Regions from separate parts of the Pedobacter africanus genome, predicted to be linked through region 3. Evidence: riboswitches for the same ligand, from Rfam matches in the RefSeq annotation. Region 3 holds a riboswitch; each other region holds the start of a gene.
The links. Region 3 has a riboswitch for cobalamin ahead of B9A91_RS18340 (TonB-dependent receptor). Riboswitches for the same ligand answer to the same signal wherever they lie in the genome.

Region 1 (3,189 bases), on a different contig from region 3:
TTCGTCCGTTATACGGATCATAAAATTAGACCTGTTCGCATAACTCTCCCCGATCTGAACAAGTATCCTGTTATACCCTTCATTCAATTTTATTGAATTGATATAGGAATCCAGGTCGTTATTTCTCTCTTCGGCTTCGCTAAATATCAATTGGTCATTTACCCAGACCTTAACAGAACCAGAAACACCTGTCCTTAACTGAGCCGTAATACTTGCAGGGCTTTTTACAAAGGTCTGTGCAAACTGAATAGAATTTTTATAGCTGTTATAATATGAAAAATCAAACCATTTGTCTAGCCTCGTATAAGGCACGGTTCTCCAGCCAAACCGCCGGTTGTTTTTCCCGGAAAAACTCGCCTCAAGTTCCGGGTGGTCTATAACATCATATACCTTGTCAAATCCACTGGTAGAAACATTCTCATATTCACCTGTAATTAACCAGTTTTCAAGTTCCCCAAGCTGCGCATAAGCCTTATTTGCCAGTTCATAATTTTTATGCTCCTGGTGATGTTTTCCGATTAGCGAAAAAGCCATTGCGGGCAGCGTTCCGTCAATGTCTTTTCTTTGGGTTAAGTTGGTGTAATGCGACATCTGCGCAGCAGATTTTTTGTGCCCGCTATAATTTGCTGCACTTCCCCATAAGGCAAACAAATAGGGTTCCGGCTTTTTAGAACCTGTATAAAGTTTATTAAGATAGGTAAAAGCCTCATCATTCCGCCTGTCCATCTCCGAGATAAAGCATAGACCTATACAGGCATCATTAAGTGTTTTCGGATCTTTCAGGAGCTGTAAGAACAGGCCACGGGAAGTCTGACGGTCATTTTGAAAAAACTTATTCCATGCATTGTTGACGGTAACCTGCGCACTTAATTTTGTACCTAAGCACAGGGAGAGTATTAAAAGAGATTTAATTTTCATTTAGCGTATAACTGGTTAGAGTGGTTTTATTGTCAATTATAGAAAAAAAACTTTACTTATCTTACTCTGGATGCCTTTTGTTCGGCTTTAGCCAGGTAATTTTTACCAGATGTCCCTTATTTTATTACCTTTGCAACGCTTTTGGTTCCCGGATCTACACCCGGGATTAAAAGGGAATACGGTGAAAATCCGTAACTGTCCCGCAACTGTAAGCGCTTAAACGGTTTTCTAATCTGGCCACTGTTCCACATAAGGTGTAATGGGAAGGCGGAAAACCGGGCGCAAGTCAGGAGACCTGCCTTCAGCATTAATGATTTCATAGCTTTCGGGGATTGAAGCTGGAATGAGAACACGATTGATACTAATAGTAACCTATTGATGCGTTATTGTACTGTATTTATTGCATGTCCGTTCGTTTGCCATTTTTCCGACAGCGCAAACTGTAACAAACAATAAATAAATACATGAAACACTTAAACATTAAACAACTTTTTGCTGCCGGGCTTCTTTTAACTGCAGCCTTACAAGCCTGTAAAAAGGAAAACACTGACCCTACCCCTGTTGATCCGGAAGTGGCCCCTTATGAAAACGGTTTCTTCATCATTGGTGAAGGGTCTATAGGGAAAAACTCTGGCGCTGTTAATTTTTACAGATATGGGGATGATACCGTGGCAGTAAGGGCATATGAGAAAGAAAACCCTGATAAAATATTATCCAATGCTGCTAAAACAAGCACACTGCAATTTGCTTCAGTAATCAATGGCAGCATTTACCTGATGTGTAAAATGAATGGCCCTATTGTGAAAGTAAATGCATTAACCCTGAAAGAAGAGGCCCGTTATGCGCCAGAAACCAGCAACTGGAGAAGCATGATACAGGTGGATGGTAACCGCGGATTGGTAAGTGCAAACGATGGTGTATACCAGGTAGATCTGGCCTCACTTACCATACAAAACAAATTAACCACTGTAGGTGCTGTAAATACAGGCGACATGTGGAAAAATGGCAATTATGTTTATTTACTGCAAAGTAATGGAGCTCAAATTGTCAATGCCGGCAACTATTCACTGGTAAAAAGCTTTTCCAATATCAACCGCGGATTTGCACAAACGCCAAACGGTAAAGTATGGGCCTCTACGGGCAGCCGTCTTATTGCAATAGACAACAACCTGGATACAACCGGTGTAGCGCTTAAAGTAAGTGTTGGCTCATTTGGCCTGGATGCGCCAACCCGCCTTACCGCTTCTACAAAAGAAAATGCTGTTTTTTATCATTCAGGAAAAGCCATTTATAAATACGTAGATGGCAATACCGCATCGCTGGCACAGCCTTTTATTACCATTGCAGAAAATTCCTTTATGGTTTATGGCGCTATCAGGTATGATAAAAACAAAGATTATATTGTTGTAAATGGGATACAAGGCTATGGCGCCGCATCAACCGTTAATTTCCTGCTGATTTACAACGCTTCAACCGGTGAACTGGTTAAGAAAATCAAATATGGCGGAGATGGGGTTACTACTGATTTTACCAAGATCTATTTCCCTAACCTTACAGTTTTCCACTAAATAACCCAAATGAGAAAGGGGCTGTATCATAGGTAAATGATGCAGCCCCTTCTAATTCTAATATGGTCGGATTTAATTCTTCAGTTTCACTACAGGCTTGCCATTTACACATTCTATCTTTTCTACCTGCGATTTGTTCGGAACATAATCAGCCGGTGCTTGCTCGGTAATAATCCTGGCCCTTAACCTATTGTAAAGCGATATTTTTTTCTTAAGTACCGAATAATCCCTGGACCTGAGATAAGGTACATATTCTACGTTTCCTATTCTATCTTTAATTAAAACGGTATAGGTCCAGTCTGCTTCACCGGTGCAGGTCTGCGCATCTATGATAGTTTTTATTTCCTGGTAAGTCTGGTCTGCAAGTGGCTTGGCCTCTTCGATACTGATATTCTGAGAGGTAATCAGTTTGAGGTCAAAGGAATTACAGATTGTTTTTATAGGCTGCTCTGCTATCCAGTAAGACTCAAAGCAAGGATCAATGATAATACCTTGTTTTACCATCGCATCGGTTTGTCTGCGCAGCAAATCAAAATATTCTTTTTTTAATTGCTCAAACCGGGTCAGGTCTGAAGACTTAACAAGATAATAAGCTGCTGAACAGCCCTCAGAAATTTCTTTGACGGCTACATCGTTTAGCTGGGCACAGGGTATACCAGCGCTCAATGTTTTAATTTCATTCAGCTTGGCTTCAGCCATATTT
Region 2 (3,189 bases), on a different contig from region 3:
TGTTGCAATTTCTGGCGCAGGGCAAAGGGATTACCGCGCTGATCGTCTTTTACTGAAATTGCTGCCAGCCGCTCCTTTACAAAAGCTTTATGAATCAGGGCCGATGTTTTCCTGCTTTGATGTGCTGCTTCATTTTCTTTTAATTTAGCAGCTGCTGAGGGGTAGTTGGCAGCAATTTGCTTCAAGCTAACTATTTCATCCAGCTTTTGCCGGGCAAAAGAAAGCCATTGCTTAATTTCGGGGGTCAGGACTTTATCATTGTTTTCCAGCTCCAGGTCGCATGGCGAATGGATCAGGGAGCAGGACGAACCGATAATCAACCTGTTTTCCTTTACCCTATCCAATGCTGTTTCAATTAATGACAAGCTGGCCTTGAAATCATTCTTCCAGATATTACGTCCGTCAACCAGTCCCAATGAAAGTTTCATCTGATCTGGCAGATCGGCCAGTACAGTTTCAAGCTGCTCCGGACTGCGTACCAGGTCTATGTGTATGGCTTGTACCGGCAGGGAGGCCGCAAGTGCTGTATTTTCCTTTAACGCACCAAAATAGGTAGCCAGTAAAATTTTCAGCTTGGGGAACTGCTTTTTGATCTCGGCGTAAACGTAAGCATAAGCTGCCTTGTCTTTTCCTGTAAGGTCCAGGGCCAGAAAAGGCTCATCAAACTGTACCCATTCCACGTGTTGTTCTTCCAGTTTTCTGAGGATTTCCAGGTATACCGGAAGCAGATTTTTTACCAGATCTACGCGCTCAAAACCACTTTCTTTCTCCTTGCCCAGCAGCAAATAGGAAACAGGGCCAATAATAACCGGTTTGGTATTAATGCCCAGCCTTTTGGCCTCATTGTATTCATCCAGGATTTTAGTTGAAAACAGTTTAAACTGCTGGTCTTTTGTAAACTCCGGAACAATGTAATGGTAATTGGTGTCAAACCATTTGGTCATTTCCATGGCAGTAATGTCCAGTCCATCTTTCTGATACCCCCTGGCCATTGCAAAATACAGGTCGAGTTCAGAATTGCCCTTGTTCAGGATCACCTCATGGTAACGCTTAGGGATAGCGCCTACAGTGAGCGAAAGGTCCAGCACCTGGTCGTAATACGAAAAATCGTTGGATGGGATGAGGTCAATCCCGGCGGCTTTTTGCAGTTCCCAGTTGTGTTTACGGATGTCCCTTCCAGTTTGCACCAGGCTTTGGATAGAAGAATTACCTGACCAATATTGCTCGCAGGCTTTTTTGAGTTCTCTTTTGCTACCAATGCGCGGGTAGCCCAGATTGTTTGTTAGCATTTTCTTGCTTTTTAATTGATGAAAAAATCAGTTAAAAGCTCTTTGCTGAAATCTCAATGCTGATGCGATAGTAAAAAGAAGGAAAATGGATGTAGCCTAAGCAGGAAACAGCTCCTGGCGTCAATATGACGGGAGTAACCAAAGACTGACACCAAAAAACCTCTGCTTCAAACCGCGAAAGCAATGTCAATTCGGTAAGGGCAGGTCTCCTGACTTGTAACATTTTTACCATCCTTCCCATTCCCCAGGGGGAACAGTGGATATGCTAAGGGTAAAAACTCTTTGTGTTACTTACAGTTGCGCGACAGTTCGTGATTTACACACGATTCCCTATTAATCTACAATTAAGTAAAACCATTACCGGTTGATGAAAGAAATAATTAAAGAACTTATCCCTGCAAAGGTAAGCTAAAAAACTGATTATAAGAAGCCATCAGGATGCTATAGGTAATGAAAAACAAAATTTACTGCCCTCTCCCAATGCACTCTCTACCCATATATTACCCTCTTCGGCGGTAATAAAATCTTTGGAGATGGCCAGTCCGAGGCCCGACCCTGATTTATTATTGCCATCCGTTGGCACCTGGAAGTACTTATCGAACAAACGTTTCTGATACTGTTCTTCAATCCCCTTCCCAAAATCGCGGACCGAAAACTCTATGGCACCGGCATTTTCAATAACCTGTACAATGACCTTTGATTTTTCAGGACTGTAGCGCAGTGCATTTGATAAAAAGTTGACCAGTACCCAGGCTGTTTTTTCTATATCTACATTGACATGAGGAAGGTTGTTCTTCGAAACCAGTTCCAGTTCTATAGATTTCTGCTCGGCCTGGAACCTTACAGCATCCATGGCATAAATGGCGATTTTGCGGGGATCAGATTTTACAAAGTTCAGCTGCAGGTTCCCGGTTTCTACCTGTGCAAGGTCAAGCAGTTCACTAGTGATCTTTAACAGGCGACCGCAATCTTCCCTGATGTGCTGTACCAGTTCTTTCTGCTCGGCATTCATGGCACCCACCCTTTCATCGTCCATCAGTTTTAAGCTCATTTTAATAGAAGAAATAGGGGTTTTCAGCTCATGTGATACGGTAGCGATAAAATTGGTCTTGGCCTCATCCAGTTCTTTAAACTGGGTAATATTTTTAAGGATATAAACCTGTCCCGCGGCTTTGCCGGTTTGCAGCACTGCATTGTCGCCATTATCATCATAATTGGGTACTATTATTTCCCTGCGTTCAAGCTGGAAATAGGATTCTTTATGATCGGCATAAATTTTCATGGGTTTATCTGCCCCATTTTCCTGTAAAATGCGGTTTAGGAGGTCGTTCTTTTTCCGCAGTTCCATGGCATCCATACCCAATACCTGCTGCTGCTCAAAGTTCATCAGCTGTGCCGCTACCCTGTTCATGAAAAGGACCTCCTGTTTTTCATTTAACCCGATAATGGCATCCTGCATCTGCTCTATAATGGTCTCAATCCTTAGCTTTTCCGATTGTATTTTGGCCAGGTTACTGCTCTCCCATTTGTTCAGTTCGGTGGCCATCAGGTTAAAAGAGGCTGCCAGTTCCGAAAATTCATCAGAGCCTTTAAATTCCAGTCGCTGTTTATAATTTTTCCGGCTGATCTCGCGGATCGCATCAGCAAATTCGCGCAGCGGGTTGGCCACAAAACCAGGGAAGTTCACAATAAATGAAAACAGGATCAGGAAACACACCGAAGCTGCAAAGATCACATACATCGCTGCCCGCTCTATCGAAGCCTGAGCAGCCGAATTTTTCCTTACAATAGCATTCATGTTCAAATCGTCGATGTGCTTTAACTGCCATCTAACCTTATTTAAAGCCTCTTGTTTTTCGCTGAGGGAAACTGCCGGATTCACCATAAGTGTGTAAGCAGA
Region 3 (3,189 bases):
AGTCAAAAATTACCCGACCTATGTTCTTCATAAAAGGGAAGCATACCTGATCGTAATCGTATTTGTTGTCATTATAGATTCCATCTTCGTTGGACTGGACTACGGCTGTTAAAAAGAACTCGACCTTGTTTTTGCTGTCTTTGAAGTAAGCATTATCTATGATGAAGCCGTATGAATCGCCATATTTATTGTATATTTTCAGATTGGGATTGATGGTAGCATCCTTTTCCCGGCCATAATAGAGCATTTTAGCATAAGTTGGCCAGAATTCTTTAGGATTGTAGGCCGGGTAGTCGCTGTCTGTGGGGAGTTTACTCATATAAGTATAGATGAGTTGGTAATCTTCGGGTGTCAGGTTAAATCTTTCGTTTTCGGGAAAGGCTTGCGGGTAGATGAGCCTTTTCATCAATGACTGCTGGTCTGAAATGCTGAACGCATTTTTATTGATCAGGCTAAAAGGTTTGTTGACCAGCTTTTCGGCGCTGTCTATATATCCAACGCCCATAACCGTATTGGTTAAGACAAGAGGGTATTCTTTAGGATCGTATTGGGCGGGCTGACTGTAAACCAGCTTCGATCCATCGTAAAATCTAATCGGATTGGTGTGTTTGGAAGTTTCACCAGCATCGCCAATAGCCAGCCTGTTCAGGATGCGGCTATCGTTAAGGCCGTATTTTTTTAGTTTCTGGTTGATCTCTGCACGGCCAATGAATTCAAACAGGCGGTTAAATGCATCGTTATCACTGGTGAGCAGTATTTTTTTGACGTAGTGTGCTATAGAAGGGAGCCCGTTTCTGGCGCTGGTATCCGTAGTTACTTTGGTTTGTTTGGCATAGGCACTATCTGTAATCATGGTGCTGGCCGCAGTAAGTTTCTTAACCTTCAGGTCGTTTGCCCCAATTTCATTGATCTTTTCCAGTGCAAAAATTACGGCAGCCAGTTTCACCGTACTGGCCGGGTAAAAATAGCGGTGGTTATCCAGATTATAACTAAATGATTTAAAGCTGATCTGCTTTTTGGTATTGCGGTTAACCTGAGTGTAAAGTACCTGCACCTGGTTTTTTTGCGGATGATTTAAAACACCGTTAAAAAGATCGGGATGCTGACGCATCAATTGTTCAATGAGCAGGGTGTCGGTTTTTTGCGCCATGGTATTCAAGCTAATCAGAAGCAGGAAAGAGAATATTATAAAGCGAGTTATAGAGGACATTATGGAGAAAGCTGTTTTTTTCATTTCAATGGAATATTGAGTTTAAATATAGGTATTAAAAAATATATCAAAAACGCCTGTTGCTCATGGCCGGATTATTAAGTACCTTTGCCTCGCTTTTGGTTCCCGGTCGCACTGGCCGGGATTAAAAGGGAATACGGTGTAATTCCGTAACTGTCCCGCAGCTGTAAGCTCTGTAACGGTGTTCAAATCGGGCCACTTTTTATCTGAGGAAAAGATAATTGGGAAGGCAGAATATCCGGGAGCAAGTCAGAAGACCTGCCAAAAGTGGTAATATTTCATAGCTTTCGGGGATTGAAGCTTGGAGTGAGTGCTTGTTTATTGTATTTCATTTCCTTGATCTAACTGTTTGCTGTGGGTAAAAGCTCACATCAAAAATGATAAGAAAATCAAATGCCTTTTATGGCATGAATTCTCGTTTATCTGTTTTTTTTAAAGCCACATTATGGCTGGGGCTTTTTACACCTGTAACTTTATTTGCCCAGCAGGATGCTGCCAAAGCAAAAAAAGCCGATTCTATTGATAAAGTGAATCAGCTTAAGGAAGTTCAGATCAGGACTTTAAAGATCAGCCGTCGGCAAACTTCATCTACACCTTTACAAATCTTATCGGGGGAGGAACTCCAAAAACTGAACAGCTTATCTGTTGCAGATGCCGTTCGCTTTTTCTCAGGTGTGCAGTTAAAAGATTACGGTGGCATTGGCGGTTTAAAAACCATCAATGTGCGCAGTATGGGGACCAATCATACTGCAGTGTTTTATGATGGCGTACAGATAGGCAATGCACAGAACGGGCAAGTGGACCTGGGTAAATTTTCGCTGGACAACATTGAGGAGATAGAGCTGTACAACGGGCAAAAGAGTTCTATTTTTCAGTCGGCCAAAGGTTTTGCTTCAGGAAGTTCCCTGTATCTCAAATCTAAACAGCCTGATTTTTCTGATGGGAGGACACAAAAAGTCCGTGCAGCTTTAAAAGGCGGATCGTTTGGGTTGGTCAATCCTTCTCTACTATGGCAAAGCAAAATCAGCAATAGCATTTACAGCTCGCTTAGTGCAGAATATAAAAATGCACATGGGCGGTACAAATTCAGGTCTACCAATGGGGTATACGATACTACCGCGGTAAGGACAGATGGGGATATAGAAGCGATGCGTTTAGAGCTTGGCTTAAACGGGATATTGCCAGACAGCAGCAAATGGCGGGTAAAACTGTATGGTTACAAGGATAAACAGGGTTTGCCTGGTGCGATAGTAAACAATGTATTTTCATTTCCGCAAAGGATGTGGAACAGGAACGCTTTTGTACAATCCTCGTACGAAAAAAATACAGGTAAATACAGCCTGCTCGCAACGGTAAAATACGCAAATGATTACCAGCATTATCTGAACCCAGAGAGAATCACTACTAATGGATTTGAAGAGAATAAGTATCATCAGCAGGAAGTGTATCTGTCTTTTGTCAATAAACTTGAAATGACGAAATATTGGGATATTGTGTTATCGGCAGATTACCAGTGGAACAAGCTGGATGCGGATCTCTACCGCTTTGCTTACCCAATAAGAAATACGGTGCTTACTGCGCTGGCTACCCAGTTTAAGTTAGACCGGTTTGATATCCAGGCTAATTTATTAAGTACGCTTAAATATGACCAAACCAGGGAAGGGCCGGGAGATCCGGACAGAAAAGAATTGACACCTACAGTAATGGTTTCATGGCAGCCTTTTAACCAAAAGGAATTCAGGGTACGTTCGTTTTATAAAAGCATTTTCAGAATGCCGACATTTAATGACCTGTATTATACCTTCTATGGGTTTGTCGTATTGAAACCTGAGTATACTAAACAGTATGACCTGGGCTTTACCTATCTTAAGGCCTTTGAAAATAAACTACTGAGCCAGTTTTCTATACAGGGCGACGCCTATTATAACAGGGTGAAGGACAAGATTGCCGCGGTGCCC

Region 1: it holds a riboswitch for cobalamin, as region 3 does, so the genes downstream of both, B9A91_RS15275 (DUF5074 domain-containing protein) here and B9A91_RS18340 (TonB-dependent receptor) in region 3, are expected to answer to the same signal.
Region 2: it holds a riboswitch for cobalamin, as region 3 does, so the genes downstream of both, metE (5-methyltetrahydropteroyltriglutamate--homocysteine S-methyltransferase) here and B9A91_RS18340 (TonB-dependent receptor) in region 3, are expected to answer to the same signal.

Annotation. Positions count from the first base shown of each region.
Region 1 covers NZ_FWXT01000002.1:214,750-217,938, reverse strand. The annotation lists gene B9A91_RS15280 (DUF3857 domain-containing protein) at 1-918, opposite strand, end outside; cobalamin riboswitch at 1,044-1,235, shown strand; gene B9A91_RS15275 (DUF5074 domain-containing protein) at 1,383-2,486, shown strand; gene B9A91_RS15270 (hypothetical protein) at 2,559-3,189, opposite strand, start outside.
Region 2 covers NZ_FWXT01000002.1:97,218-100,406, reverse strand. The annotation lists gene metE (5-methyltetrahydropteroyltriglutamate--homocysteine S-methyltransferase) at 1-1,289, opposite strand, end outside; cobalamin riboswitch at 1,472-1,663, opposite strand; gene B9A91_RS14765 (HAMP domain-containing sensor histidine kinase) at 1,723-3,189, opposite strand, start outside.
Region 3 covers NZ_FWXT01000003.1:270,803-273,991, forward strand. The annotation lists gene B9A91_RS18335 (serine hydrolase) at 1-1,150, opposite strand, end outside; cobalamin riboswitch at 1,314-1,511, shown strand; gene B9A91_RS18340 (TonB-dependent receptor) at 1,609-3,189, shown strand, end outside.